Regions from separate parts of the Streptomyces sp. NBC_01775 genome, predicted to be linked through region 2. Evidence: riboswitches for the same ligand, from Rfam matches in the RefSeq annotation. Region 2 holds a riboswitch; each other region holds the start of a gene.
The links. Region 2 has a riboswitch for cobalamin ahead of metE (5-methyltetrahydropteroyltriglutamate--homocysteine S-methyltransferase). Riboswitches for the same ligand answer to the same signal wherever they lie in the genome.
Positions count from the first base shown of each region.

Region 1: it holds a riboswitch for cobalamin, as region 2 does, so the genes downstream of both, OHB04_RS14285 (ribonucleoside-diphosphate reductase subunit alpha) here and metE (5-methyltetrahydropteroyltriglutamate--homocysteine S-methyltransferase) in region 2, are expected to answer to the same signal.
Region 3: it holds a riboswitch for cobalamin, as region 2 does, so the genes downstream of both, OHB04_RS26400 (hypothetical protein) here and metE (5-methyltetrahydropteroyltriglutamate--homocysteine S-methyltransferase) in region 2, are expected to answer to the same signal.

Region 1 is NZ_CP109104.1:3,205,769-3,215,363, reverse strand. Features, by position in the region: gene OHB04_RS14310 (HD-GYP domain-containing protein) at 1-1,295, shown strand, start outside; gene OHB04_RS14305 (HD-GYP domain-containing protein) at 1,292-2,536, shown strand; gene OHB04_RS14300 (tetratricopeptide repeat protein) at 2,721-3,722, shown strand; gene def (peptide deformylase) at 3,807-4,451, shown strand; gene OHB04_RS14290 (ribonucleotide-diphosphate reductase subunit beta) at 4,523-5,560, opposite strand; gene OHB04_RS14285 (ribonucleoside-diphosphate reductase subunit alpha) at 5,560-8,007, opposite strand; cobalamin riboswitch at 8,122-8,254, opposite strand; gene OHB04_RS14280 (GNAT family N-acetyltransferase) at 8,329-8,829, opposite strand; gene mctP (monocarboxylate uptake permease MctP) at 8,892-9,595, opposite strand, start outside.
Region 2 is NZ_CP109104.1:1,555,946-1,565,540, reverse strand. Features, by position in the region: gene OHB04_RS07220 (uracil-DNA glycosylase) at 1-619, opposite strand, end outside; gene OHB04_RS07215 (acetolactate synthase large subunit) at 716-2,323, opposite strand; gene metE (5-methyltetrahydropteroyltriglutamate--homocysteine S-methyltransferase) at 2,438-4,762, opposite strand; cobalamin riboswitch at 4,947-5,169, opposite strand; gene OHB04_RS07205 (CBS domain-containing protein) at 5,361-5,783, shown strand; gene OHB04_RS07200 (NADP-dependent oxidoreductase) at 5,834-6,796, shown strand; gene OHB04_RS07195 (ester cyclase) at 6,830-7,186, opposite strand; gene OHB04_RS07190 (Lrp/AsnC family transcriptional regulator) at 7,766-8,260, opposite strand; gene OHB04_RS07185 (EamA family transporter) at 8,334-8,651, shown strand; gene OHB04_RS07180 (DUF2000 domain-containing protein) at 8,690-9,178, shown strand.
Region 3 is NZ_CP109104.1:5,919,569-5,929,163, reverse strand. Features, by position in the region: gene OHB04_RS26415 (glycosyltransferase family 2 protein) at 1-1,640, shown strand, start outside; gene OHB04_RS26410 (kelch motif-containing protein) at 1,637-3,640, shown strand; gene OHB04_RS26405 (glycoside hydrolase family 6 protein) at 3,795-4,850, opposite strand; cobalamin riboswitch at 5,075-5,196, shown strand; gene OHB04_RS26400 (hypothetical protein) at 5,230-5,478, shown strand; gene OHB04_RS26395 (CbtA family protein) at 5,494-6,285, shown strand; gene OHB04_RS26390 (HAD-IIA family hydrolase) at 6,426-7,205, opposite strand; gene OHB04_RS26385 (Gfo/Idh/MocA family protein) at 7,423-8,493, shown strand; gene OHB04_RS26380 (fumarylacetoacetate hydrolase family protein) at 8,477-9,364, opposite strand; gene OHB04_RS26375 (DUF445 domain-containing protein) at 9,545-9,595, opposite strand, start outside.

The DNA.
Region 1 (9,595 bases), 1.6 Mb from region 2:
AGACCGAATGGGCGGTGCTGCTGCCGCTCGCCGCGCTCTACGCCGTGTGTGAATACGCCCCGCGCTGCCCGCTGATGGGCCGACGGGCGCCCGGTGGCGCCGCCGCGCTGCGGCCCGTCTTCTTTCCCGTCCTCCTGGCCGCCGCCTGTCTGCTGCCGCCCTCCGCAGCGGCGCTCGGCGCGCTGCCGGGGGCGCTGGCCGGCCGGGTGGAGCCACGGCACGCCTCCACCCGCCGAATGTGGCAGGCGTCCCGGCTCGCCCTCGCCCTGTTCGCGGCCTCCCATGTGTACGGGCTGCTCGGCGGCTCCGTACGGCAGGCGGTCTTTCCCCTCGCTCTGGTGCCCGCCGTGGCCGCCGCGCTCGCGATGTGCGCCGTCCTCGGCGCGCTGGACGGCTGGATCCTCGTCGCCGCCGAGCGCTGCTCGCCGCGTACCGCCTGGCGGGGACAGTTCGCCCGCCAGGCGGGGCCGCACCTGGTGCACGGGGTGACCGGGCTGATGATGGCGGTGCTGTGGCGCAGCGCCTACGGGCCCGTCGCCGCGCTGTTCCTGCTGCTGCCGATGTGCATCTGCTCCTGGATCTTCGCGCAGTACCACCGCGAACGCACCGCGCACCAGGCCACCATCCGGGCGCTCGCGCACGCCGTGGACATCAAGGACCGCTACACGCGCGGCCACGGGGAGCGCGTCGGCCGTGCCTCGGTGCTCATCGCGCGCGAACTGGGCATGGACGAGGAGCGCACCGAGACTCTGCGCTTCGCCGGCATCCTGCACGACCTCGGCAAACTCGGCGTTCCCACCCGCCTGTTGCGCAAGGACGGGCCCCTCACCCCGCAGGAGCGGCGCGTCATCGAACTGCACCCCGAGTACGGACACGAGATCGTGCGGGGCATCGGATTCCTGGGCGAGGCACGCGCGGCGATCCTGCACCACCACGAGCGCATGGACGGCAGCGGATACCCGTATGGGCTGGTGGGCGGGCAGATTCCCGAGGCGGCGCGGGTCGTGGCCGTCGCCGACGCCTTCGACGCGATGACCTCCACCCGCAGCTACCGCCGGGGCAGGCCCGTCAGCGCCGCGCTGGAGGAGCTGGAGCGGTGCGCGGGCAGCCAGTTCGACCCCCGGATGGTCGCGGCCCTGGTACGGGCACTGAGGCGGCACGAGTGGCCCGCCGCCGTCTCCGCCGACCTCTCGCACATCCCCGCGGCGTACAACGTGCCCCTGGAGGCGCTGGATCCGCAGACGCCGGGCCCGCAGGCGCGGCCCAGCCCGAGCGGAAGCGTGTCCGCCGTATGACGCGTCCGGTGGCCGTGGCGTACGCGGCAGCGGCGGTGCTCGCGGCCACCGCGCTGTGCGCCACCTTGTGGAGAGGGCCGGCCGAACCCGGTATCGCGCTGGTCTTCGGACTGGTGATCGTCGTCGGTGAGTTGGCGCGCGTGCGGCTGCCGGCGGCCGACGGCGGCAGCCGCAGCACGGGCCCGCTCGGCGGGGCCGGGGCGCTCGGCTACGCCATGCTCGGGGAGGTCGGCGGGACGCCCACCCATCACGGGGCGCTCCAGGTGATCGCGGTGGTCGTCGTCGCCTCCCTGGTGGGGCTGATCCCGCACGTCGCGCTGGGCAGGGCGCCCGGTCTGGACATGGCGGCGCGCACGGTGCTCGGTGTGGGCTTCGCGGCCTTCTGCTTCCAACCGCTCTACAACAGCGGCACCTTGGGCGGCAGCATCGGCCCGGGGCCGCTGTACGCGCTGTGCCTGCTGGCCATCACCCTGCTGACCGGATGCTTCGACGCTTTCCTGGGCGCCGCCATCGCTGCCGGGCGCAGCGCGTGGCCTCTGTGGCCGCTGCTGCGTGAGGAGTTGCGCATCCGGCTGGGCATCGTCCCCGCCATCGCCGCGACCGGATGCGTGCTCGCGCTGGCCGTCGCCGTGGCCGGGCTGTGGGCGCTGCCGGTCTTCTGCGTACCGCTGCTGCTCACCCAGTTCTCCTTCCGCCGTTACGCCTCCGTACGGGCGACATACCGGCAGACCATCGCCTCCCTCGCACGTGCGACAGAGGTGGCCGGATACACCCCGCACGGGCACGCGCGGGCCGTGGCCGACCTCAGCCGGGCCGTGGGGCGCGAGCTGGGCCTGCCGGGGCCGGAACTCACTGTGCTGGAGTACGCCGCCTTGATGCACGACATCGGCCAGCTCTCCCTGGTCGACCCCGTCCCCGGCGGGGCCACCGCGGGGCTGGACCCCGCCGAGCAGCGCCGTATCGCCCTGCTGGGCGGCGCCGTCGTCCGCCAGACCGGCGTGCACGGGCAGGTGGCCACCGTGGTGGAACGCCAGGCGGATCCCTACCGGGAGCAACCGGTCACCGCCCGTGTCGTCCGTACGGTCAACGCGTACGAGGACCTCACGGCGGGCAGCGGTCACGTGGGGTCCGGGGCGCGGGAGCGGGCACTGGAGCAACTGCGCCTGGCCACCGCGTGTGACCACGAACCACGCGTGGTGGAGGCGTTGTCACGCGTTGTGTCGCGAGGCGCCGATGTGTGACGCACAGCTGCGTGGACGCGTGACGCACGGGTAATGAGCGGGCACCCGAGCGGGCATGGTTGGATGCGAAGGGGGGAACCGCGAAAGGCGTGCACGGCGCCCGGCGCCCAGCGCGCAGGACCTCAGCGACAGGCGGGAAGTCAGGCGGGAAGCCAGCGGAAACGGCGGATTCGGCGGGAACACAGTGAGGATCTTCAGCAAGGTGAGGCATCGTCCCTCCGCCTCTTGGCGGCAGGCGACAGACCGTGCGTTCACGCTTATCGGCGACGGACGTTACGAGGACGCGGGCGCATTGCTCACCCGCGCCGCCGACCTGGAACCGTGGCTCTCGGAGTCATGGTTCAACCTCGCGCTGCTGCACAAGTTCCGGCACGACTGGGAGCAGGCGCGAGCGGCGGGGCTGCGCGCGGTCGCGCTGCTGGACCGGGAGACCGGAGCGCCCGACTGGTGGAACGTGGGCATCGCGGCCACCGCCTTGCAGGACTGGCCGCTGGCGCGGCGGGCCTGGCAGGCGTACGGACTGCGGGTGCCGGGCCAGGCACAGACGGCAGCCGCCGCCGACGAGCCCAGCGGAATGCACCTGGGAAGCGCCGCCGTGCGCCTCTCGCCCGAGGGCGAGGCGGAGGTCGTGTGGGGCCGTCGCATCGACCCCGCCCGGATGGAGATCCAGAGCATCCCGCTGCCCTCCTCGGGCCGCCGCTGGGGCGAGGTGGTGCTGCACGACGGCGTTCCGCACGGCGAGCGCACCACGGCCGCCGGGCCCTCCTACCCGGTCTTCGACGAGATCGAGCTGTGGGCGCCCTCTCCGGTGCCCACCTGGGTGGTGCTCCTGGAGGCGGCGACGGAGAGCGACAGGGACGCGCTGGAGCGCCTGGCGGCCGACGCGGGCTTCGCCGCCGAGGACTGGTCCTCCTCCGTGCGGCTGCTGTGCAGGGCCTGCTCGGAGAGCGCCATGCCCGCCGACGAGGGCGACGGCAGCGTCCACCTGGACCCGCACGACCACAGTTCGCCCGGCCACCCGGGGCCGTTGGGCCACATGACGCAGGGCGGGCCCGGAGAGCTGTGGGTGCCCGAGCGTGAGTGCGGCCTGGCCGCGCCGTCCGCGCTGGTGCGGGGGATGCTGGACGGCTGGGTCGCGGACAGCCCGGACACCCGTGAATGGCGGGATCTGGAGGAGGTCTGCTGAGCGCGCCCGCTTGGCCCCGTACCCTGTAGGGCGACGAGTCAGCAGACAGTCGGCAGACCGGGTCGCAGGAAGGCTTACCACGGCATGGCGCAGCAGCAGGAATCCAAGGCCCAGTCGGCCCGTACGGACGGTGAGGAGTTCGTCGACGACACGACGGACGCCGCCGCACGTGAGGAAGCGCACACCACACGCGGTACCGCCCGGCCCGTCACGGTCGTCGGCAATCCCGTGCTGCACCGGGAGTGCCGCGAGGTGACGGAGTTCGGCGACGAGCTGGCCGCCCTGGTCGACGACATGTTCGCCAGCCAGCGCGCGGCGGAGGGTGTCGGCCTGGCCGCGAACCAGATCGGGGTGGACCTGAAGGTCTTCGTCTACGACTGCACCGACGACGAGGGCGTCCGGCACGTCGGCGTCGTCTGCAACCCCGTGCTCGACGAACTCCCGGCCGAGGAGCGGGTCCTGGACGACGGCAGCGAGGGCTGCCTGTCGGTGCCGGGCGCGTACCACCCGCTCGCGCGCCCCGACTACGCCGTGGTGCGCGGCCAGGACGCGCAGGGCAAGCCGATCGTCGTCCGGGGGACCGGATACTTCGCGCGCTGCCTCCAGCACGAGACCGACCACCTGTACGGCTACCTCTACATCGACCGGCTCTCCAAGCGGGAGCGCAAGGACGTGCTCCAGCAGATGGCCGACAGCACGCCGCGCTACGAGACGGTCCCGAACGAGTAGCCGTACGCGGCCAGGACCGGACGGGGGGCCTGGGCCACCTGGCCCCCCGTCCGGGGTTTTCCCGGGCCGGCTCAGAAGTCGTCGTCGAACGACACCGAACCCTCCACCGCCACCTGGTATGCCGAGGCCCGGCGCTCGAAGAAGTTCGTCAGCTCCTGCACGTTCTGAAGTTCCATGAAGGAGAACGGGTTGCTGGAGCCGTAGCGCGCGGGGAAGCCCAGCCGCAACAGCCGCTGGTCGGCGACGGCCTGGAGGTACTCGCGCACGGACTCGGTGTTCATGCCCGGCAGCCCCTCGCCGCACAGGTCGCGGGCGAACTGGAGCTCGGCCTCCACGGCCTCCTCCAGCATCGCGGTGACCTCCTTCTCCAACTCCTCGTCGAAGAGGCCGGGCTCCTCCTCGCGCACGGTGTCCACCACGTCGAAGGCGAAGGACATGTGCATCGACTCGTCACGGAAGACCCAGTTGGTGCCCGTGGCGAGGCCGTGCAGCAGGCCGCGCGAGCGGAACCAGTAGACGTAGGCGAACGCGCCGTAGAAGAACAGCCCCTCGACGCAGGCGGCGAAGCAGATCAGGTTCAGCAGGAAGCGGCGCCGGTCGGCGCTCGACTCCAGCTTGTCGATGGTCGTCGTCCCCTCCTCACCGTCCAGCGCGGCCATCCAGCGGAAGCAGAACTGCGCCTTCTCCCGGATGGAGGGGATGTTCTCCACCGCGGCGAACGCCTCGACGCGCTCGTCGTGGTCGGGAAGGTAGGTGTCCAGCAGCGTCAGATAGAACTGGACGTGCACGGCCTCCTCGAAGAGCTGCCGCGACAGATACAGCCGCGCCTCGGGGGAGTTGATGTGCTTGTAGAGCGTCAGCACCAGGTTGTTCGCGACGATCGAGTCACCCGTGGCGAAGAAGGCCACCAGGCGGCTGATCATGTGCTGCTCGCCCGGGGTGAGCTTGGCCAGGTCGGCGACGTCCGAGTGGAGGTCGACCTCCTCGACCGTCCAGGTGTTCTTGATGGCGTCCCGGTAGCGGTCGTAGAAGTGCGGGTAGCGCATGGGGCGCAGGGTCAGCTCGAAGCCCGGGTCGAGCAGATTCTTGGGGGTGGCAGGGGTGGTCATTATTGGCATGCCTCGCAGGACTCGGGGTTTTCCAGGGAGCAGGCGACGGCGTCCTCGGTGGGGGCGCCCGTCGTCTGCTGGGGCACGGAAGGCTGCTGGGGCAGGGAGGTGGCCGCCTGCGCGATACGCGTCGCGGGGCGCGAGCGCAGGTAGTACGTGGTCTTGATGCCGCTCTTCCAGGCGTACGCGTACATCGAGGAGAGCTTCCCGATGGTGGGCGAGGCCAGGAACAGGTTCAGCGACTGGCTCTGGTCCAGGTACGGGGTGCGGGCCGCCGCCATGTCGATCAGGGCGCGCTGGGGCAGCTCCCACGCCGTGCGGTACAGCGCGCGCACGTGCTCGGGCACCCACTCCAGGTCCTGCACCGAGCCGTTGGCCTCGCGCAGCGCCTCCCTGGCCCGCCCGTCCCACAGCCCCAGCCGCTTCAGCTCCTCCACCAGATAGGCGTTCACCTGGAGGAACTCGCCGCTGAGGGTCTCGCGCTTGAAGAGGTTGGAGACCTGCGGCTCGATGCACTCGTAGACGCCCGCGATGGACGCGATGGTCGCGGTCGGGGCGATGGCCAGCAGCAGGGAGTTGCGCATGCCGGTCGCCGCGATACGGGCACGCAGCGCCGCCCAGCGGTCCGTCCAGTGCGGCTCGGCGTTCGGGTAGTGGTCCGGGTGCAGCACGCCACGGGCCGTACGGGTGTGCTCCCAGGCGGCGTGCGGGCCGTGCCGCTCGGCGAGGTCGGCCGAGGTCTCGTAGGCGGCGAGCATGACGCGCTCGGCGATCCGGGTGGACAGCTCGCGGGCCTCGGCCGAGTCGAACGGCAGCCCGAGCCGGAAGAAGACGTCCTGGAGCCCCATCATGCCCAGACCCACCGGCCGCCAGCGGGAGTTGGAGCTCGCGGCCTGCGTCGTCGGGTAGAAGTTGATGTCCACGACGCGGTCCAGGAAGGTCACCGCCGTCCGCACGGTGGCGTCCAGCCGCTCCCAGTCCATCGCGCCGGCCTCGCCCAGGTGGGCCGCGAGGTTGACGGAGCCGAGGTTGCACACGGCGGTCTCGCCGTCGTCGGTGACCTCCAGGATCTCCGTGCACAGGTTCGAGGAGTGCACGGTGTGCCCGTGCTCGGCGGTCTGGTTGGCGGTGCGGTTGGAGGTGTCCTTGAACGTCATCCAGCCGTTGCCGGTCTGCGCCAGGGTGCGCATCATCGCGCCGTAGAGCTGCCGCGCGGGCAGCCGCTTGAGGTAGCGGCCCTCGGCCTCGGCCTTGCGGTAGGCGGCGTCGAACTCCTCGCCCCACAGGTCGACCAGCTCGGGCGCGTCCGAGGGGGAGAGCAGCGACCACTCCTCGTCGGCGGCCACCCGGCGCATGAACTCGTCCGGGATCCAGTGCGCGAGGTTGAGATTGTGGGTCCGGCGTGCCTCCTCGCCGGTGTTGTCGCGCAGCTCCAGGAACTCCTCGATGTCGGCGTGCCAGGTCTCCAGGTAGACGCAGGCCGCGCCCTTGCGCCGGCCGCCCTGGTTGACGGCGGCGACCGAGGAGTCGAGCGTGCGCAGGAACGGGACGATGCCGTTGGAGTGCCCGTTCGTCCCCCGGATGAGCGAGCCCCGCGCGCGGATTCGTGAGTACGAGAGCCCGATGCCGCCCGCGTGCTTGGACAGCCGTGCGACCTGGTGGTAGCGCTCGTAGATCGAGTCCAGCTCGTCCATGGGGGAGTCCAGCAGATAGCAGGAGGACATCTGCGGGTGGCGGGTGCCGGAGTTGAACAGGGTGGGCGAGGAGGGGAGATACGCCAGCGAACTGGTGAGCGCGTACAGCTCGGCGACCTCCTCCAGAGCCCGCTCGGAGCCGTCGGCGGCGAGCCCGCACGCCACCCGCAGCAAAAAGTGCTGAGGCGTCTCGACGGGCACCCGGGTGGTGGGGTGGCGCAGGAGATAGCGCGAGTGCACCGTGCGCAGTCCGAAGTAGCCGAACCGGTCGTCGGCGCCGTCCTCCACGGCCGTCTCGACCAGCGCGTCCAGCCGGGCGGCGTGCGCGGCGACGAACTCCGCCGTGCCGTCCGCGATCAGGCCCTCGGCGTGCCCCAGCGCCACCGACCCGGAGAACGAGGTGACGCCCTGGGAGGCCGCCTCGTCGCGGATCGCGAGGGTCAGCAGCCGGGCGGCCAGGCGGGAGTAGGAGGGCTCCTCGCTGATGAGCCCCGCGGCCGACTCGATGGCCAGGGTGCGCAGTTCAGCGGCGGACGCCTGCGGTGCCCGGCCGCGCAGCGCGGCGGCCTCGACGGGGCCGGGGACGGCGGCGGGGAGGTCGGCGGTGAGGGCGGCGAGCGTGCTGCGCAGGCTCTCGGCGGCCGGGTCCCCGCCGCTCCGGGGCGTGCCGGACGGGTCGCCTGTGCCTGATGGGTCGCTCTCCGGTACGGCATCCGTCTGACTGGGTGCCGGTACGGTCGGTGCGATGGTCACTCGGTGCTCTCCCTCGCTGCTGCTCGCTGCCGCACGGGCGATCGCAGGGGAGGGCAGGGCACGTCGCGTCAGGGCATGACGCGACGGACCGCCGGTCCAACCCACGAGACCCGGGCGTTCCTCGAAGCCGCCGCAGGTGCTCGGACTCGCGGGCGCACACGGCATGGGCGCCCGCACACCGTTGCGGGACAGTCCCGGAATCGCACCGGGTTCCCCTGCATCGCTGGCGGTCGGGAAGAGCATACATCTAGTGCCCGGATGTGCCAGTGCCCCCACATATTGTGTGTCGGCCTGTCGAAGGCGGAGACCTCCGAGGGACGGTCACAGCGCCAGCACGTATGCCCACAGTGCCGGGAGGCCGGGCACCGGCGACCAGTCGCGGGAGGGAGTCCGCGCGAATCCCAGGCGCTCGTACAGCCGGTGTGCGGGCAGCATCCGGTGCTGGGTGGAGAGTACGAGCGCGGTGAGCTTCCGGGCTCGCGCCCGCTCGACGCAGGCGGTCACCAGCGCCTCGCCCACCCCGCGCCCCCGGGCCTCGGCACGTACGGCGAGCATCCGGAACTCGCCCTCACCGGCGCCCGCGCGCTCCGCGAAGGGCCCGCCGCCGCCGACGAAGGTGACGGTGCCCAGCAGCGTGCCCGTGTCGTCCTGCGCGACAAGCAGTTCCGCGTGCGCCGCGCGTCCGGCCGCGTCCCGCAGGCGCTCCAGGTAAGGGTCCTCCGCGCCGAAGTCCAGCAGTCCTCCGTCGAGATACGCCGCGGCCGTCAACTCCCCGGCTTCGGCGTACTCCTGTTCGCGTGCCCTTCTGACCGTGATATCCATGGCGGCCATCATGCGCCGCCGCGCACGATGGCCGCCATGGATATCGCGTGCCCGGTGGACGGTCAGTCGGCCCCGGTGGCCGCGGGAGCGGTGGAGGACGCCGGACCGGACGGGGCGGCTCCGGCTGCCGAAGGCGCCTCGGCGTGTACCGGGCCTGCGGGGCGCTGGTCGGGCGCGTCCGCCGTGTAGTCCTCGGGCCGGGTCTCGTCCACACCGTCCGGCGCCCCCACGGCGCGGAGCGCCACCGTCAGGACGACGGTGACCAGGACGTTCAGCACGAACGCGGTCACTCCGATGTAGCCGATCTCCTTGATGCCGGGGATCAGCGCGTTGCTGCCGCCGAAGTGCTTCTGGGTCGGGCTGGCGACGCCGTACGCGGCGACGGTGCCGTAGACCATGCCCACGGCCCAGCCCGCCAGCAGCGCCCACCGGTGGAACCAGCGGGTGAACAGGCCGCCCACCAGCGCGGGGAAGGTCTGGAGGATCCAGATGCCGCCCAGGAGCTGGAAGTTGATGGCGACGGTCTTGTCCATGCCGAGGACGAAGACGAGCGCGCCGACCTTCACCAGCAGCGACACCAGCTTGGAGACCTTCGTCTCCTGCGCGGGGGTGGCGTCGGGCCGGATGAAGTCCTTGTAGATGTTGCGCGTGAACAGGTTCGCCGCCGCGATCGACATGATCGCGGCGGGCACCAGGGCGCCGATGCCGATGGCGGCGAAGGCGACTCCGGTGAACCAGTCGGGGAACATCGTCTCGAAGAGCTGCG
Region 2 (9,595 bases):
GGTCGGGGCCGTCGCCGCTGTGCGGCAGCACGACGCGGGCGCCGTGGCCGAAGGCCGGGCGGGGGCGCGGAACCTCCCAGCCCGCTGCGCGCAGCACCGGCAGCAACGCCTGCCAGCCGAAGGCCCCCAGCGCCACGACGCTGCGTACGGTGGGCCGCAGCAGCTCCAGCTCGCGGGCCAGCCAGGGGCGGCAGGTGTCCCGTTCGCCGGGGGTGGGCTTGTTCTCGGGCGGGGCGCAGTGCACGGGCGCGGTGAAGCGCACGCCGCGCAGCTCCAGCCCGTCGCCCCGGTGGGTGGAGGTGGGCCGGTCGGCGAGCCCCAGCGAGTGGAGGGCCTCGACGAGCACGTCGCCCGCGCGGTCCCCGGTGAACATCCGGCCGGTGCGGTTGCCGCCGTGCGCCGCCGGGGCCAGGCCCACCAGCAGCATCCGGGCGTCCGGCGGCCCGAACCCGGGCACGGGCCGCGCCCAGTAGTCCCAGTCCGCGAACGCGCGCCGCTTCACTCGCGCGGTCTCCTCCCGCCACTCCACCAGCCGGGGACAGGCCCGGCAGTCGGTCAGCGCCGTGTCGAGCGCCGCCAGATCACGCGCTTCGGCCGCCCGCTCCTCGGGCCAGGTCATCCGCTTCCACCTCCTCCGTCCCGCCCGCGTACCCGCCTTCCACCTCCATGATCACCTGCCTCGGCAAAGGAGGCGACGGGTGCGGGGCCCAAGGGTTCAGAAGATCTCGGGGATCACCGCTTCGATCAGGTGGGGGCCCGGGGTGGCCAGGGCGTGTGCGAGGGCTGCGGTGAAGTCCTCCGCCGTGTCCGGCCGGGAGGAGGGGACGCCGAAGCCGGTGGCGAGCGCGGTGAAGTCGAGGCCGGGCCCGCTCAGGTCGAGCTGGGCCTTGGCCCGGGGGCCCGGATCACCGGCACCCACGCGGGCCAGCTCCATGGTGAGGATCGAGTACGAACGGTTGTTGAGCAGGACGACCGTCACATCGAGCTGCTCGCGCGCCATCGTCCACAGCGCTTGAACGGTGTAGAGCGCGGCTCCGTCCCCCTGGAGCGCCAGGACGGGACGGTCCGGACAGGCGAGCGCCGCGCCGACCGCGACCGGCAGCCCCTGGCCTATCGCGCCGCCGGTCAGGCTCAGCACGTCGTGCCGGGGAGCTCCGGCGGTGGCGCCGGGGAGGAAGATGCCGGAGGTCTGCGCCTCGTCGGAGACGATCGCGCCCTCCGGGAGTACGGCTCCGACGGCCTGGCAGACCGTCTCCGCCGTCAGCGCCCCGGTGGGCGGCCGGGGCCGGGCGGCCGGCTGCACCGGATACGCCGCGTCGGCCGCGCCGAGCGCCTCGGCCAGCGCCTCCAGGCGAGGTGCCGACCGCACGCCCGGCGCCGCCAGCCGGTGGAGCCGGCAGCCCTCGGGTGCCAGGACGCTGGGCTTGTCGGGGTAGGCGAAGAAGGACACGGGCGGCTTCGCGCCGGCCAGCACCAGGTGGGTGAGGCCCTCCAGTTGGGCCGAGGCCATCTCCGCGAGATACGCCATCCGCTCCACCGGGGGAAGCCCCGCGCCCCGCTCCAGCCGGGTGGGGAAGGTCTCCACCAGCAGCGTGGCTCCGGTGGCCGCGGCGACCTTGGCGGCTGCCGCCAACTCGGCCTCGCACACCGACCCGCCGAGCAGGAGCGCCGCGGGCTCGCCGGAGCGCAGTGCCCGCACCAGGGGAGCGAGGTCCGCGCTCTCCGGGACCTGGCCGGACGGCGGGGTGACCTGGGCGGGCTCCGCCTGCGTTCCGGGCGTGGCCCCGTCCCGGTCCCCGTTCCCGTCCCGCTTCCCCTCGCCCCAGGACACATCGGCGGGCAGGATGAGCGTGGCCACCTGTCCCGGCGGCCCGGCAGCGGCGGCGACCGCCTCCGTCGCGTCGCGCGGCAGGTCCTCCGTTCTCGCGGAGGTGCGCAGCCAGCCGGACACGTTGCGGGCCACCGTCTCGATGTCCGACTGCAACTGGGCGTCGTGGCGGGCGTGGTACGTCGCGTGGTCCCCGACGATGTTGACGACGGGGACGTTGCCCTTGCGCGCGTTGTGGAGGTTCGCCAGCCCGTTGCCCAGTCCGGGCCCAAGGTGCAGCAGCGTGGCGGCCGGGGCGCCCGCCATGCGCGCGTAACCGTCGGCCGCGCCGGTGGCGACCCCCTCGAACAGGGTGAGGACGGCCCGCATTTCCGGCACCGCGTCCAGGGCGGCCACGAAGTGCATCTCGGATGTGCCCGGATTGGTGAAACACGTGGTCACACCCGCGTCCACCAGCGTTCTGACCAGCGCCTGAGCGCCGTTGACCGTCGTCACCGTGCCGCCACCTTCCCCTCACCCAGCAGTCCCGGCCGACCCTACGGCCCCTGCTGCCCGTCGCGGGACCCGGCCGGGACAGCATGTGCGTCCCGGCCGGGCCCCGCGCAGGGGTCAGTCCGTGGGGGTGGGGAGTTCCGCGCGGACCGTGTGCGCCGCGGTCACCAGATTGCGGAGGGACTCCCGGGTTTCGGGCCAGGCGCGGGTCTTCAGGCCGCAGTCGGGGTTGACCCACAGGCGGTCGGCGGGGATGGCCTCAAGTCCCTTGCGCAGCAGGGCCGCGGCCTCTCCGGCGCCGGGGACGCGCGGGGAGTGGATGTCGTAGACGCCGGGGCCTGCCTCGCGCGGGTAGCCGTGCGAGGCCAGTTCGCGGGCCACCTGCATATGGGAGCGGGCCGCCTCCAGGCTGATGACATCGGCGTCCAGGTCGTCGATGGCCTGGACGATGTCGCCGAACTCGGCGTAGCACATGTGCGTGTGGATCTGGGTGTCCGGACGCGCCCCGGCGGTGGTGATACGGAACGCCTCGGTCGCCCAGGCCAGATACCCGGCGCGGTCGGCGGCGCGCAGCGGCAGGGTCTCGCGCAGCGCCGGCTCGTCGACCTGGATGACCGGCGTGCCGGCGTCCTCCAGGTCGGTCACCTCGTCGCGCAGGGCGAGGGCCACTTGCCGCGCCGTGTCGCCGAGCGGCTGGTCGTCACGCACGAAGGACCAGGCCAGCATGGTGACGGGGCCGGTCAGCATGCCCTTGACGGGCCGCTCGGTCAGCGACTGCGCGTACGACGTCCAGCGCACGGTCATCGGGTCGGGACGGGAGATGTCCCCGGCCAGCACCGGCGGGCGTACGTAGCGGGTGCCGTAGGACTGCACCCAGCCGTGCTGCGTGGCCAGATAGCCGCTGAGCTGCTCGGCGAAGTACTGCACCATGTCGTTGCGTTCGGGCTCGCCGTGCACCAGCACGTCGATGCCGGTCTCCTCCTGGAAGGCCACCACCTCGCCGATCTCGGCCTTGATGCGCTCCTCGTACGCGGCGGCGTCGATACGGCCGGCGCGCAGGTCGGCCCGCGCGGTGCGCAGTTGGGCCGTCTGCGGGAACGAGCCGATCGTGGTGGTCGGCAGCAGCGGCAGCCCCAGGTGGGCGCGCTGCGCGGGGGCCCGCTGAGGGTAGGCGGGGGAGCGGTGGGTGTCCGCGTCGGTCACGGCGGCGGCGCGGGCGCGCACGGCGGGGTCGTGGGTGAGCGCGGAGCCCTCGCGCGAGGCCAGATCGGCCCGGTTGGCGGCGAGTTCGGCGGCGACGGCGCCGGTGCCCCGGTCCAGGCCCCGGGCGAGGGTGACGATCTCGCCGGTCTTCTGGCGGGCGAAGGCGAGCCAGCGGGCGATCTCGGGGTCGATGTCGTGCTCGGCGGTGGCGTCCAGCGGGACGTGCAGCAGCGAGCAGGAGGCCGAGACGTCGACCCGGCCGGCGAGGCCGAGCAGGGTGCCGAGGGTGGCCAGGGACTTCTCGAGGTCGTTGATCCAGATGTTGCGCCCGTTGACGACCCCGGCGACCAGCCGCTTGCCGGGCAGCCCGCCCACGGCGGCCAGTGCGTCCAGGTTCGCCGCCGCGGGGCCGGTGAAGTCCAGCGCGAGGCCCTCGACCGGCGCCTTGGCCAGCACGGGCAGGGCGTCCCCGAGCCGGTCGAAGTAGGAGGCGACCAGGAGCTTGGGCCGGTCGGTGAGTCCGCCGAGTTCCCGGTAGGCGCGGCCCGCCGCGTTCAGCTCGGCGGGGGAGCGGTCCTGGACGAGCGCGGGCTCGTCCAGCTGCACCCACTCGGCGCCCGCGGCCCGCAGGTCGGCGAGGACCTCCGCGTAGACGGGCAGGAGCCGGTCCAGCAGGGTCAGCGGTTCGAAGTCCGGCGCGACCCCGGGCGCGGGCTTGGCCAGCAGCAGGTAGGTGACGGGCCCGACGAGGACGGGCCGGGCCGTCAGACCGAGCGCGAGGGCCTCCTTCAGCTCGGCGACCTGCTTGGTGGAGTCGGCGGCGAAGACGGTGTCGGGGCCCAGTTCGGGCACCAGGTAGTGGTAGTTGGTGTCGAACCACTTGGTCATCTCCAGCGGTGCCACCTCCTGGGTGCCGCGGGCCATCGCGAAATAGCCGTCCAGCGCGTCGGCCTCGACGGCCGCGCGGTGCCGGTCGGGGATCGCGCCGGCCATGACGGTGGTGTCCAGGACGTGGTCGTAGTACGAGAAGTCCCCGGTGGGCACCTCGTGGATGCCGCTGTCGGCGAGCTGCCGCCAGGTGGCACGGCGGAGGCCGGCGGCGGTCTCCCGGAGGGCGTCCGCGCTGACGCGGCCCTTCCAGTACCCCTCGATGGCCTTCTTCAGCTCCCGGCTCTGGCCCTGGCGCGGGTAGCCGTACACGGTGGCGTGCGCTGCCGCGGCTGCGGACTCGGCTGTCACGGAACTCTCCTTCGCGAGCGTGTCTCCAGCGGTCCCGGTGCGGGACGAGGACGCGAAGGGTGGTGGCACGGCTGGATGGTGCGCCCGGCTGTGCGCGCCTGTCCGCCCTGCTGTGCGACTCCCCGGATGGTGTCCGGAGCGCCCCCGACCCGCCCTCGAGGTCACCGGGGACCGCACGCGGTCGGCCGCGTGCGGGCAACGGGCAGGTCTTCGGACTCGCGGGCGCGCCTGCCGGTCTCCCGGCGGGCACCTACTGGCCGTCGCTTCCCGGGACCGTACGGACCCAGTGCTCATGACGGCGGTCGTTCCCGCTCACCGCTGCGGGGCAGTCCCGGACTCCCACCGGGTTCCCTCTTACGACGCCTCCCGTCTGGCGGACGGGGCGAACCAGCTGCACCGCCAGCCTAGACGCCCCCGCGCGACGGTGGCCAGTGCGCCCGGACCACCCCTCCCGGCCCCCGCCCCCTCCCTCCCTGTCCGTCCCTGGCGTTTCAGCCCTCGGGCGGCTGGCAACCCGGGGGACGCCGCCTCATCGAGGCAGCCCCGACACGAGTGAACGAGCGCGAGCACCGAAGCAGGAGGATCAGCGATGACCACGATGGCAAACACGGTCCGCGACATCATGACCAGCGGCGCCGACTGTGTGCGTACCGACCAGACGGCGGCGGACGCCGCTCGGCTGATGAAGGAGCTGGATGTGGGCGCGCTGCCCATCTGCGGCAAGGACAACAAGCTCAAGGGCGTGGTCACCGACCGTGACCTCGTGGTGAAGGTGTACGGCGCCGACCGGGACCCCGCCGAGTTCTCCGCAGGCAGCCTGGGCCAGCACGAGGCCGTCACCATCGGCGCCGATGACAGCCCCGAGGACGTGCTCGCGACCATGGCCCAGCACCGGGTGCGCCGCCTGCCCGTGATCGACGGGGACCGACTCGTCGGCATGGTGGCCGTCGCGGATGTCGCCCGCACCCTCCCCCACCCGGACACCGGCGAACTCGTCGACGCGCTGTCCGCGGACTACTGAGCCGGGACCCAGCCACCAGGGAAGAGCATGACCACGATCCGGGGAAGAGCATGACCACGATGCGCGCGATCAGCCAGGACGCCTTCGGCGGGCCAGAGGTGCTGAAGCCGGTGGATAAGCCGAAGCCCCGCCCTCTGCCGACCGAGGTGCTGGTGCGGGTGGTGGCGGCCGGGGTGAACCCGGTCGACATCAAGACCCGCTCCGGCAGCGGCATGGCCGCCGTCCTGGGCGATCCCCCCTTCACCGTCGGCTGGGACGTCTCCGGCGTGGTGGAGGAGGTGGGCTTCGGCGTCCACACCCTCCAGCCCGGGGACGAGGTCTACGGCATGCCGTGGTTCCCCCGCGAGGCAGGCGCGTACGCGGAGTATGTGACCGCGCCCTCACGGCAGTTCGCCCGTAAACCGGAGTCGCTGGACCACGACCGCGCGGCGGGCGTGCCGCTGGCGGCGCTCACCGCCTGGCAGACGGTGGTCGACACCGCCCGCGTCCAGGAGGGCCGACGGGTCCTCGTGCACGCCGCCGCCGGGGGAGTGGGCCACTTCGCCGTCCAGCTCGCCGAGCACCTGGGCGCGCATGTCATCGGCACCGCGCGGCAGGACAAGCACGCCTGGCTGTACGAGCTGGGCGCCGACAAGCTCATCGACTACACCAAGGAGAGCTTCGAGGACCTGGTGAGCGAGGTGGACGTCGTCATCGATCTCGTCGGCGACGGCATCGACCACACGAGCACCCGCTCCCTGGAGACCCTGCGCGGGGACGGGCTGCTCATCGCCGTCCCCTCGGGCGTCTCGGAGGAATTGCTGGGCACGGCGCGGGAGCGCGGGCTGCGCGCCACCGGCTTCCTGGTCGAGCCGGACGGGCACGCGCTGGACCGTCTCGCGCGGCTCATCGACGACGGCGAGATCCATGTCGAGGTCGAGGACGTACTGCCGCTGGAGAAGGCCGCCGAGGCCCACCGGCGGAGCGCGACGGGCCGCACCAGAGGGAAACTCGTCCTGCGCGTTGCCTCCTGACCCGCCTGCGGTCTTCTCGGTTCGGCAGGCCGTTCAGCCGGTCTGGACGGAGGCGACCCAGTACTCGGTGAAGCGGCCGTCGCGGACCTGGAGGATGTCGTTGCCGAAGAAGGTGGTCACGCCGTCGTCCGTCCCGCCGCGCCCTGTCCACCGGCCCGCCACATAGCCGTCGCCCGCGAAGGGGCCGACCTGCACCTCGAAGCGCAGCGTCGTGAACATCCCATGGGTATGGGAGATCATTTCGGCCAGCTCGCCGGGGCCGTGGACGTCGTGCTCGGGCCAGTGTCCGACGAAATCGTCGGACACCAGCTCGCGCACGGCGTCGGCCGAGCCGTTCCAGGCCTCTTCGATCCACTGGCGGTACAGCTCTTTGGCAGCAGCGTCGCTCATACGGGCAGTGAATCACCCGCACCGCTGGTGAACAACCGCACCACCGCCCACTCAGGCCACCCAGTTCGGCCGTCGCGTGGCGGACGGGAAGGGCACGGCGAGGGCCACGAGCTGGTCCAGGACCGAGCCGCCCATGTCGGACGGACACGGGCCCGCTCGCGCTGCGGCATGAGGCAGCCGGTCGGGTTGTGGAAGTCGGGTATCAGGAAGGCCAGTTGAGGCACCGTCCGGCGCAGGGTGGACTCGATGATCCCGATGTCCCAGCCGGCGTCCGTCACGGGCACGGACACGGTGCGCGACCGCGCACGGCGCAGGGCCTCCAGCGCGTCGGGCAGGACGGGTTCTCGGTCATGACGCGGTCGCCGGGGCGGCACAGCAGCCCCAGGATGAGCGAGAGCGTGTGCTGCGCGCCGGAGGTCACCAGGATCTGCTCGGGCACGGTGGCCAGGCCCCGCCGGGTGAACCGTTCGGCGGCGGTGGCGCGCAGCTCCGGCAGGCCGAAGGGGTGGTAGCCGGGGGTGCGCGCGTGCGCGGACAGCTGCGGGGTGACAGATTCGTCCCATTGGCCCGGAGGGCGCGTCAGCGGGCTCTGCGTGAGAAGCGGGGTCGATCGGGGCCGGCCGGCTCGATGCGGCGGGACTGGACGTGCTCGTAGGCCATGGTGGTCTGCACGTCGGCGACTTCTCTGCGTTCGGTGAGGCGGTCGATGACGAAGGCGTACACGCCGTCGACGTCGGCGACGGCGATGTGCAGGAGGAAGTCGTGCGTGCCGGAGGTGACGAACAGGCCGATCACCTCTGGCAGGCGTGCGGCCCATTCCCGGAACCCCTCGATGACGGCGCGGGCCGGGGGCCGGATGCGCACCGAGATGAGTGCCTGGACGGGCCGGCCGGCCGCGTCGAGGTCCAGGGCGGCGTGGTAGCCGGTGATCACGCCGCGCTCGCGCAGCAGCCGTACCCGCTCTAGCGACGTGGAAGGGGAGACCCCGGTCTTGGCTGCGAGGTCGCGGTTGGTCTGCCGTGCATCGTTCTGTAGCTCCCGCAGCAGGGCCAGGTCCAGCGCATCAAGTTCCATGAAATCGTCCCTACGGCGTACGAAGTGCGGCTACTGGCTGCGTTGCTTGGGATTTTACTCAGTGTCGCTGGCTATGGATACACGAACGAACGGCCCGTTGCTCGGTGCGGGGCTGGTGCTTGGCGCGGCCGTGCTGTGGGGCACGGTCGGCCCCGCTCAGGTGCTGGCGTCCAGCCCCATGACGCCGACGGCCCTGGGGGGCTGGCGGCTGGTCGTGGGCGGGCTGATCCTGGGGATGTTCACCATCTGCCTGCCGCCCCGGTTCTTCCGCTCCGCACGGATGCCGGGGATTTCCCGCGACAGGCGCATCACGTCCGCCGAAACCCTCGAACCTCTCGCATCCGGCGAACGAAGTTCACAACCGGCGTCGCAGTTCCGCACGTCTGCCTAGCCTTTTCCCTACCTGGACGAACGAGCAAAGAGGATCACATGTCTGTGGTGAACGCTCCCGAGACGACGGCGGTCGGCTTCGCGCCCGAGGAAATGGACTACTCCCTGTCCACCCGCCAGGCCCGGCTGAAGTGGGTCGTGGTCGTCGACTCCGGCCTTCCGCCTGGCCGGGCCGCCAACGCCGCCGTCTGCGCCGCGGCCCCCACCGTGACCTCGGTCCCCGGCCTGCTGGGCACCAACGCCGCCGACGCGGAAGGCGTAGTGCACCCGGGCCTGCCCTGGACGGGCTGCTCGGTGCTCGTCGCCGACTCCGCCACGCTGCGTGCCATCCGTGCCAAGGCGGCATCCCGCACCGACACCTTCGTGGCCGACGTGCCCGCCGCCGCCCAGAGCACCCGCGTCTACAGCGACTTCATCGCGGTCGTGGGCAAGACCCAGACCGAAGACATCGAGTACTGCGCGGTCAGCATCGTCGGCCCGCGCAACCGGGTCGACAAGATCATTGGCAAGCTTCCCCTCATGCCCTGAGCCAGGAGCGACGCGAATTCCGCCACCGCGCTGGAGAGCCGCTGCGCTTGCTCACTCCCGGGCCGTCCGCGGCCGGCCGGCGACGGACCCGACTGGGAACAGCCCGCCGTACGGCTGCGGCTGCATGCCACAAAGGAGGCGTTCCACCTGCGCTTCCTCGTCCCGTGCGCAGTGCCCGACGCGCACCCGCGGTACCCGCAGCCGCCAGGCCTGCCGCTGCCCAGGCCCTGACGGGGCCGTAGGCTCGGGCGTCCGAGCTGGGGTTCCATGACTTCACCTCCCGCGCCGCGAAGCGGCACCGCGGCGAACTGCGCGATCTGACCGGGTGGCACGAGTGCTCGAAGACCGACCTGGTCGAGCCCGTCTCGTACCTGGCGGACGTGATCCGGCCCGACGAACGCCGAGAGGCGCAGGTCC
Region 3 (9,595 bases), 4.4 Mb from region 2:
TCCAGCTCGACATCGTCATGCTGGTCTCGATCGGCCTGATCGAGCTGTTCCGCACGCTGAACGTCGTCTCCAACGCGCACGCCACGCTGGTCGCGCGCGATCCGATACCCGTGGTGCCCGAGTCCGGCACCCGCGTCGCCTTCCTCACCTCGTTCGTGCCCGGCAAGGAGCCGATCGAGATGGTCACCAAGACCCTGGAGGCGGCCATCAGGATCCGGCACCGCGGCACCATGCACGTGTGGCTGCTCGACGAGGGTGACGACCCCGAGGTCAAGGACGTGTGCCTGCGCCTGGGGGTGCACCACTTCTCCCGCAAGGGCGTCGCCAAGTGGAACACCGACAAGGGTGCCTTCCGTGCCAAGACCAAGCACGGCAACTACAACGCCTGGCTGGACGCGCACGGCGACCACTACGACTACTTCGCCGGGGTCGACACCGACCACGTCCCGCTCCCCAACTACCTGGAGCGGATGCTCGGATACTTCCGTGACCCCGACGTGGGCTTCGTCATCGGCCCCCAGGTCTACGGCAACTACGACAACTTCGTCACCAAGGCGGCCGAGAGCCAGCAGTTCCTCTTCCACGCGCTCATCCAGCGCGCGGGCAACCGCTACGACGCGCCGATGTTCGTCGGCACCAGCAACGCCGTACGCATCAAGGCCCTCAAGGCCATCGGCGGCCTCTACGACTCCATCACGGAGGACATGGCCACCGGCTTCGAGATGCACCGCCACAAGAACCCGGAGACCGGCAACAAGTGGCGCTCGGTCTACACCCCCGACGTGCTCGCGGTCGGCGAAGGCCCCAACGCCTGGACGGACTTCTTCACCCAGCAGCTGCGCTGGTCGCGCGGCACCTACGAGACGATCCTCAAGCAGTACTGGCGCGGCCTGGGCACCATGCCGTTCGGGAAGCTCTTCAACTACACGATGCTGATGATCTTCTACCCGATCTCGGCGCTCAACTGGATCCTCGCCGCCCTCTCCTGCGCCCTCTTCCTCGGCATGGGCGCCTCCGGTGTCCAGATAGACCCCACCGTGTGGATGGCGCTGTACGGCAACGCCACGGCCCTCCAGATCGGCCTGTACGTCTGGAACCGGCGGCACAACGTCTCCCCCCACGAGCCCGAGGGCTCCGGCGGTCTGGCCGGCATGCTGATGTCCGCGCTGTCCGCGCCGATCTACGCGCGCTCCCTCTTCGACACCTTGCTGCGTCGCAAGAGCAAGTTCGTGGTCACCCCCAAGGGCGACTCGGCCAGCCCCGACACGCTCTTCGGCACCTTCCGGGTGCATCTCTTCTTCATCTTGATCTTCGGTGGCTCGTTCGTGGGCTCGCTCTACCTGGGCCATGACCACCCGGCGATGCTCACCTGGGCCGCGCTCGCGCTGCTGATCACGGCGGCGCCGATCATCGGGTGGCGCTTCACCGTCCGCGCGGAGAAGAAGAAGCGCAAGCACTCGAAGAAACACCGGCACGGTTCCGGTCAGAAGCCCCCGGCCGCCGAGACCGGCGGCCCCGGCGGCGGGGCGGCGACCACCGCCGAGCTCCCCGTGGCGCCCGCACCCGCGCAGGGTCCCCGCGGCCGGGCAGGCTCACCTGACGAGACCATGCAGATCGCCCTTGGGGGACGTAAGAAATGAAGTACCGACCGAGCCGTCGGGCCAGGCGCATAGCCATCGGCACGGCGGTCGTACTCGTGATAGCCGGGTTCAACGGGCCCGCCCTGTACGGCTTCGCCTCGGAGCAGTATCACGAGTACGAGATCAACCAGCCGGAGTACAAGGCCGAGAAGGGCCACTGGCAGTTCGTCGACATCCCCGAGAAGTACCGGATCAACACGATCCACGCGGCGCTGCTCAACACCGGAAAGGTTCTGCTGGTCGCGGGCTCCGGCAACAACGCCAAGAACTTCGACTCGAAGAGCTTCCGCACCGTCTTGTGGGACCCGGTCGACAACACCTTCAAGAACATCCCCACCCCCAGCGACCTGTTCTGCTCGGGCCACAACCAGCTCCCCGACGGAAAGCTGCTGGTCGCGGGCGGTACCCAGCGTTACGAGACGCTCAAGGGCGATGTGAAGAAGGCCGGCGGGCTGATGTTCCTCTACAACGAGAGCCCCGACCGGGCCAAGACCGTCAAGAAGGGCACCCGCTTCACCGGCAAGGAGGACGGCAAGACCTTCGTCGCGCAGAACGATGTGATCATCCCTCGTGCGAAGAAGAAGACGGACGCCCTCGGCCGGGTCCGGGTGGAGGCCAGCTTGGCGCGCGTCTACGCCGAGGCCGAGCACAAGGGCCGCCAGTACTCCACGGGCTCCCAGGACAAGTACACGGTCAGCGGGCTGCGGGGCGCCGAGAAGAGGAACATCTACGGCATCGCCCAGAAGATGTCCTTCGACAAGAAGGACTTCCAAGGCATCAAGGACGCCTACGAGTTCGACCCGGTGGCCGAGCGCTACATCACCGTCGACCCGATGCACGAGGCCCGCTGGTACCCCACGCAGGTCACCCTCCAGGACGGCAGGGTGCTCACCGTCTCCGGTCTCGACGACATCGGCCAGGTCGTGCCGGGGAAGAACGAGATCTACAACCCCGACACCAAGAAGTGGTACTACCTGCCCAAGACACGCTTCTTCCCGACCTACCCCGGGCTGCACCTGATCGGCCAGAACCGGCTCTTCTTCAGCGGCACCACCGCCGGCTACGGCCCCGACAACAAGGGCCGCATCCCCGGCGTCTGGGACCTGGAGACCAACCAGTTCACCAAGATCCCCGGCATGAGCGACCCGGACACCCTGGAGACCTCCATGTCCGTGCCGCTGCCGCCGACGCAGTCGCGCAAGTACATGGTCGAGGGCGGCGGCGGGGTCGGTGAGTCCCCCAAGACCACCGACAAGACCCGCATCGTGGATCTGAGCACCGACAGCCCCCGCTTCCAGGACGGCCCCAAGCTCTACGACAAGGTCCGCTACCCCAGCAGCGTCATCCTGCCGAACGACACCGTGCTGACGACCAACGGCTCGGGGCAGTACCGGGGCAAGGGCGACAGCAACGTGCTCAAGGCGGGCATCTACGACCCGAAGAAGAACGCCTTCGACGAGGCCGCCGCACCCCTGGTCGGCCGCAACTACCACTCCGGCGGCCTGCTGCTGCCCGACGGCCGCGTGATGACCTTCGGCTCGGACTCGCTCTACTCCGACAAGGCCAACACCAAGCCCGGCCAGTTCGACCAGCGGATCGAGATCTACACCCCGCCCTACCTCAACAAGGGCAAGAAGCAGCCCGATCTCCAGGACGTCGGCAAGAGCCGCAAGACGCTGTCACTGGGCGACAGCGTGTCCTTCAAGAGCGAGGACGCCGCGAAGCTGAAGAAGCTGCGGCTCGTGCGGCCCGGGTCCTTCACGCATGTGACCAACGTCGAGCAGTCGTCGGTCGCCCTGAAGATGCGGAAGTCCGAGGACGGCACGCTGCGCACGACGCTCCCCGACGATCCCTCGCTCGTGACCCCGGGCTGGTGGATGGTCTACGGCATCGACAAGGACGGCATCCCGTCCAAGGCGAAGTGGCTCAAGGTCAACGTCGACCCGACGGCCCAGCACACGACGGCGACGACGGGCGACCCGAAGGTGAACCCGAACTGAGCGAAGCCGGGCGGGCTGACTTCAGCCCGTCCGGCGGATCTTTCTGTTGCCCTCTTTCCTGGTGCTGAGCATGGGGTGCCCCTGCCTGTACTTGGCAGAATGCGGGTGCGTCGGGGCTGGGCGCGCAGTTCCCCGCGCCCCTTCGGGGCACGCTCTAACGCTTGGCGTTACGTGCCAGCTCCAACGCGTACTTGGGCCACCACTGGCCCGCCTTCGGGCCCCCCTTGCACTCGCCGTCCGACTCGCCTGGCCGCTTGATCCACAGGTAGGCGTCCACCCGCTTGTCACCGGTCTTCGTGGTGGGCGGCTCCCCCAGGGCGCGGCCCCGCGGGTTGCACCAGGACTCCTCGCCGCCGGCGCCCTTGACGGGGCCGTTGCCGTTGCGGCTGGTGTCGATGACGAACGGCTTGTTGCCGACCATCGGCGAGACCTTGTTGCCGTAGGCCCGGTTGGACTTCGTCGTCTGGTAGTTGGAGACGTTCAGCGCGAAGCCGTCCGCCTTGGCGATGCCCGCGCGGTTCAGGGGCTCGACCAGGCCGCCGGGGTCGCGCACCCAGTCGGGGTTGCCCGCGTCGAGGTAGACCTTGGTCTTCGGGAGCTGCTTGAGCTTGCTGACGGCCTCGTTCAGCAGCTGGTAGCGCTCCTCGTGGAACTGCTTCGGGGTGCAGCCCTCGGCCAGCAGGTGCGGGATGGCGTCCGGTTCGACCACCACCGTGGTGGAGCGGTCGCCGATTCCCTTGACGACGTTGTCGAGCCACGCGCGGTACTCCTCGGCGCCCTTGGCGCCGCCCTGGCTGTACTGCCCGCAGTCGCGGTGCGGGAGGTTGTAGAGGACGAGCAGCGCGCTGCGGTCGGCCTTGTCCGCGTCCTTCGTCAGCCGTTCGACCTCGGAGCGCGGCTCGGGGCGGGTGATCCAGTCGGCAACCGGCTGACTCGCGATCTTCTTGATCAGCTTGGCGTCGTCGGCCTTGTCGTCCTGCTCGTACGTGCTGACCTGCTTGGCGGCGTTTCCCGAGGGGTTGACCCAGTACGGGGACTCGGACTTGGGGCGCTGGTCGACAGCGGAGCCGCCCTTGGCGCCGTCGTCGGAGCTGTCGTCCGAGGACGAGAAGCATCCGGCAAGCAGCAGCATCGCCCCCACTGTCGCACCTGACGCGGCGAGCCGGACGCGGGCCGCGCGCGGCGGCCTGCTGTCGTAACTGCCGTACATCCACTCCCCTTTGGCCGTATTCCTGGGGACGCCCCGGCCCCCATGGACAAATCGTCGCTCCATCGTGTCACACGGATTTTCCCGGCACCGATGCTGTCGAAGAGCTGTTACGGGCCCTCTCCAGGGGCCTGCGGACGCTCCGGTTCCGCGTGGCCGGCGAACGCCACGTGACGGAGTCCTTATTGACAGTGCACATGTCAGGCTGCAACGCTCCGAACAGCACATTTCCATACTGAGGCGACGGTGCGCAGGAAGCCGGTGCGAATCCGGGACGGTCCCGCCACTGTGTCCGTACGCGTGCGACGCGTACGGGAGTCAGGAACTGACCCGTCGCTTCTCCACCTGACGGGGCGTGGAAACCCCAGGAGGAGGAAGGCGTATGTCTCCGCACATCGCACACAGCACACCGGCGGCGGCCTCGGGAGCCGGCACCGCCGACCCGTCAGCCATCCATTCCGCGACGGTCAGGACGCGCGACTGGCTGATCGTCGCCGCCGCCGCGATCGTGGCGCTGATCGCGCTCTACGCCGTCTTCGTCGACAACGGCAACCTCGTCTCGGCCACCGGCAACTACCTGCACGAGTTCTCGCACGACGGACGCCACCTCTTCGGCGCCCCCTGCCACTGATCGGGGCACGCACACATGTCCGTCTCCGCTGAGACAACTCCCTACCCGCTGCTGCCCCTTCTCGGCCGGGGCCTGGGCGCCGGCGCGCTCGCCGGGCTGGCTTCCGGGCTCTTCTCGCTGCTGCTGGCCGAACCCCTGATGGACAGGGCGATCCGGCTGGAGGAGAAGCGCTCGGCCGCCGCCCAGTCGGGCCATCACCACGCCGCCGAGGCCGAGGAGGTCTTCACCCGGGGCACCCAGCACTTCGGGCTGGTGGTGACGGCCGCGGTGGTGGGCCTCGCCGTCGGGGTCTTCTTCACGCTCGCCTACGTGCTGGTCTACCGCTCGGCCCCCATGGCCGACGGCCGCGCCTGGCAGCGTGGCCTCGGGCTGGCCGGTGCGGGCTTCCTCGCCCTCTCGCTGCTGCCCGGCCTGCGCTATCCGGCCAACCCGCCGGGCGTGGGCGACAGCGGCACCGTCACCGAACGGCAGGGGCTGTGGGTGGCCGCGCTGGTGATCAGCGTGCTGGGGCTGGTGCTCGCGCGCCAGTTCCACGTACGGCTCGGCCGCGCCGGGCACGGGCTGCCGGCCCGGCAGTCCGCGGCGGCGGCCACCGTGGTCGCCACGCTCGCCGCGCTCTTCCTGCTCCCGGACAACCCCGACGCCGTCCCGGTGTCCGCCACCTTGCTGTGGGACTTCCGCGTGCTCTCCTTCGCCGCCCACGCGGTGCTGTGGACCGCGCTGGGCACGCTCTTCGCCCTGCTCTGCGGTCGCCTGGCCAGGGGCGCGGGCGCCGGCGAGCGCACGGACGGCGGGCCCTCGGCGTAGGGCCCGCACCGCGGGGCCGGGCCATGGCGAACCTCCGTCGGTCAGTCCGGCGGTCCGGCCAGAAGGCCCGCTCCGCATCCCCGGGGCGGGCCTCTTACTCCGTACGGCGGCGGCGCGGCTCCGTGCGGAGCCGGGCGGCGTCAGATCTTGTCGACCAGGTCGGCGATGGAGTCGACGACGCTGGAGGCGCGGTAGGGGTAGCGCTCGATCTCGTCGGGCCTGGTCAGGCCCGTGAGGACGAGGAAGGTCTCCAGGCCCGCCTCCATGCCGGCGCGGACGTCCGTGTCCATCCGGTCGCCGATCATGGCGCTGGTCTCCGAGTGCGCGCCGATCGCGTTGAGGCCCGCGCGCATCATCAGCGGGTTGGGCTTGCCCACGAAGTAGGGGTGCTGCCCGGTGGCCTTGGTGATGAGGGCCGCGACGGAGCCCGTGGCGGGCAGGGCGCCCTCGGCGGAGGGGCCGGTCTCGTCGGGGTTGGTGGCGATGAACCGGGCGCCGTCGTTGATGAGGCGGATGGCCCTGGTCAGCGCCTCGAAGCTGTAGGTGCGGGTCTCACCGAGGACGACGTAGTCGGGGTCGGCGTCCGAGAGGACGTAGCCGATGTCGTGCAGCGCGGTCGTCAGCCCGGCCTCTCCTATGACGTAGGCGGTGCCGCCGGGGCGCTGGTCGTCCAGGAACTGCGCCGTGGCCAGCGCCGAGGTCCAGATGTTCTCGGTGGGTACGTCCAGCCCGATGCGCGCCAGGCGGGCGTGCAGGTCCCTGGGGGTGTACATCGAGTTGTTCGTGAGCACCAGGAAGGGGCGTCCGGACTCCTTGAGGCGCTTGATGAAGGAGTCGGCTCCGGGGACGGGAATCCCCTCGTGCATCAGCACACCGTCCATGTCGGTGAGCCAGGACTCGATGGGCTTGCGCTCTGCCACGGGCGGGCTCCTGCCAGGTTCGTGGTGGTCCGGCCGGCGGGGAGTACCTCGGTGTACGACCGGCCGCCGCGTTCAGCGTAACCGCAGGGGCGGTGCCCGGTCAGCCGGGACGTACGCCGTAAGGCGCCCAGATCCACGGCCTCCGGCCCCCGGGTGGGTTCCCTCGTCCGGACCGTTGGTGTGCCCCCGGGCTCCGGCTGCTGCAAGGGTGGGGGCCATGAACCGCATGGACACCTCCGTCACCCCGCTCCGCGTCGGCCTCCTCGGCTACGGCCTCGCCGGATCGGTCTTCCACGCCCCGCTGATCGCGACCACTCCGGGGCTGGCGCTGGATACGGTCGTCACCTCCGACCCCGGACGCCAGAAGCAGGCGCGCGCGGCGGGCGGGCGCGGCACCGAGGAGGTGCGCACCGTCGCCACCGCCGACGAGCTGTTCGCCGAGGCGGACAGGCTCGACCTGGTGGTGGTCGCCACCCCCAACCGCACCCATGTCGACCTCGCCCGGCGCGCGCTGGAAGCGGGCCTGCCGGTGGTCGTGGACAAGCCGCTGGCGCCCACGGCTGCCGAGGCCCGCGAGCTGGCGGCGCTCGCCGAGGCCGGCGGGCTGCTGCTGGCGCCGTTCCAGAACCGGCGCTGGGACAACGACTTCCTCACCCTGCGCGCCCTCCTGGCCGAGGACGCGCTGGGCGAGGTGCACCGCTTCGAGTCCCGCTTCGAGCGCTGGCGGCCCCGGCCCAAGGGCGGCTGGCGCGAGTCGGGCGATCCGGAGGAGGTGGGCGGGCTGCTCTACGACCTGGGCAGCCATCTGGTCGACCAGGCGCTGACCCTGTTCGGCCCGGCCGCCTCGGTCTACGCCGAGTCCGATGTGCGCCGGGCTGGCGCGGCGGCCGACGACGACACCTTCATCGCCATCACCCACGACAACGGCGTCCGCTCCCACCTGTGGATGAGCGCGACGGCGGCACAGCTCGGGCCGCGCTTCCGGGTGCTGGGCAGCCGCTCGGCGTATGTGAAGTACGGGCTCGACCCGCAGGAGGCCGCCCTGCGCGAGGGCGCACGGCCCGCGCAGGGCATGCCGTGGGGCGTGGAGCCCGAGTTCGAGTGGGGCACGCTCGGCGCGCTGGACGAGGTGCGTACGGTGCCGACGCTGGACGGCGACTACCCGGCCTTCTACGACGCGGTGTCCGTGGCCCTGCGCGAGGGCACGCCGCCGCCGGTGACGGCGCACGAGGCGGCGGCGGCCCTTCAGGTGCTGGAGACGGCGCGCTCGTTCACGCGGACTTCATGACCTGCCGCTGTCTGCCCAGGCCCGCGATCTCCAGCTCGACCATGTCTCCCTCGCGCAGATACGGCTTGGGCTCGGCCATGCCCATGGCCACGCCGGCGGGGGTGCCGGTGCTGATCACGTCGCCCGGGTACAGCGTCATGAACTGGCTGAGGTAGCGCACGACCTCGGCCACGGGGAAGATCTGGTCGCCGGACGAACCGTCCTGCCGCAGCTCGCCGTTCACCCACAGGCGCATCGTCAGCGCCTGTGGGTCCGGCACCTCGTCGGCGGTCACCAGCCAGGGGCCCAGGGGGTTGAACGTCTCGCAGTTCTTCCCCTTGTCCCACTGGCCGCCGCGCTCGATCTGGAAGGCGCGCTCGGACACGTCGTTGGCGACGGCGTAGCCCGCCACGGCCGCCAGCGCCTCCTCGTGCGAGTCCAGGTAGCGCGCGGTGCGGCCGATGACGACGGCCAGCTCCACCTCCCAGTCGGTCTTCACACTGCCGCGCGGGATCAGCACGGTGTCGTGCGGGCCGACGACCGTGTCCGGGGCCTTCATGAAGAGGATCGGCTCCTCGGGAACGGGCGCTCCGGTCTCCCGGGCGTGATCGTGGTAGTTCAGCCCGATGCACACGATCTTGCCGATGTTGGCCAGCGGCGGCCCGATCCGCAGGCTCTCCGCGCCCGTGTCCTCCGCCCCGGCGCGGGACGACGCCAGCTCCGGCAGCGTCCCCGCGGCGGCGGCCTCCCGCACCCTCCCGAGCGCGGCACCGTCCGCGAGCAGGGCTCCGTCGATGTCGCCGACCAGCCCCGACAGGTCGCGCAGGGTTCCGGTCTCGTCCAGCAGCGCGGGACGCTCAGCTCCCACCGATCCGACGCGCAGCAGTTTCACGTCGCTCTCCCTCCAGGCGAATCAGCCGATCCTCCAAGAGGGTGTTCAGAACCACAAGACCGTGTTCACACACCGGACCAGGACCCGGACCGACGGCCACCACCACGCCCTTTACGCCCTTCCCTGCCCCTTCCACACGCCGAAGAGCTGCGCCCTCCACACGCCGAAGAGCCGCCCTTTCTACACGCCGAAGAGCTGCGCCACCGTGTAGATGGCGAGCCCGGCCAGCGA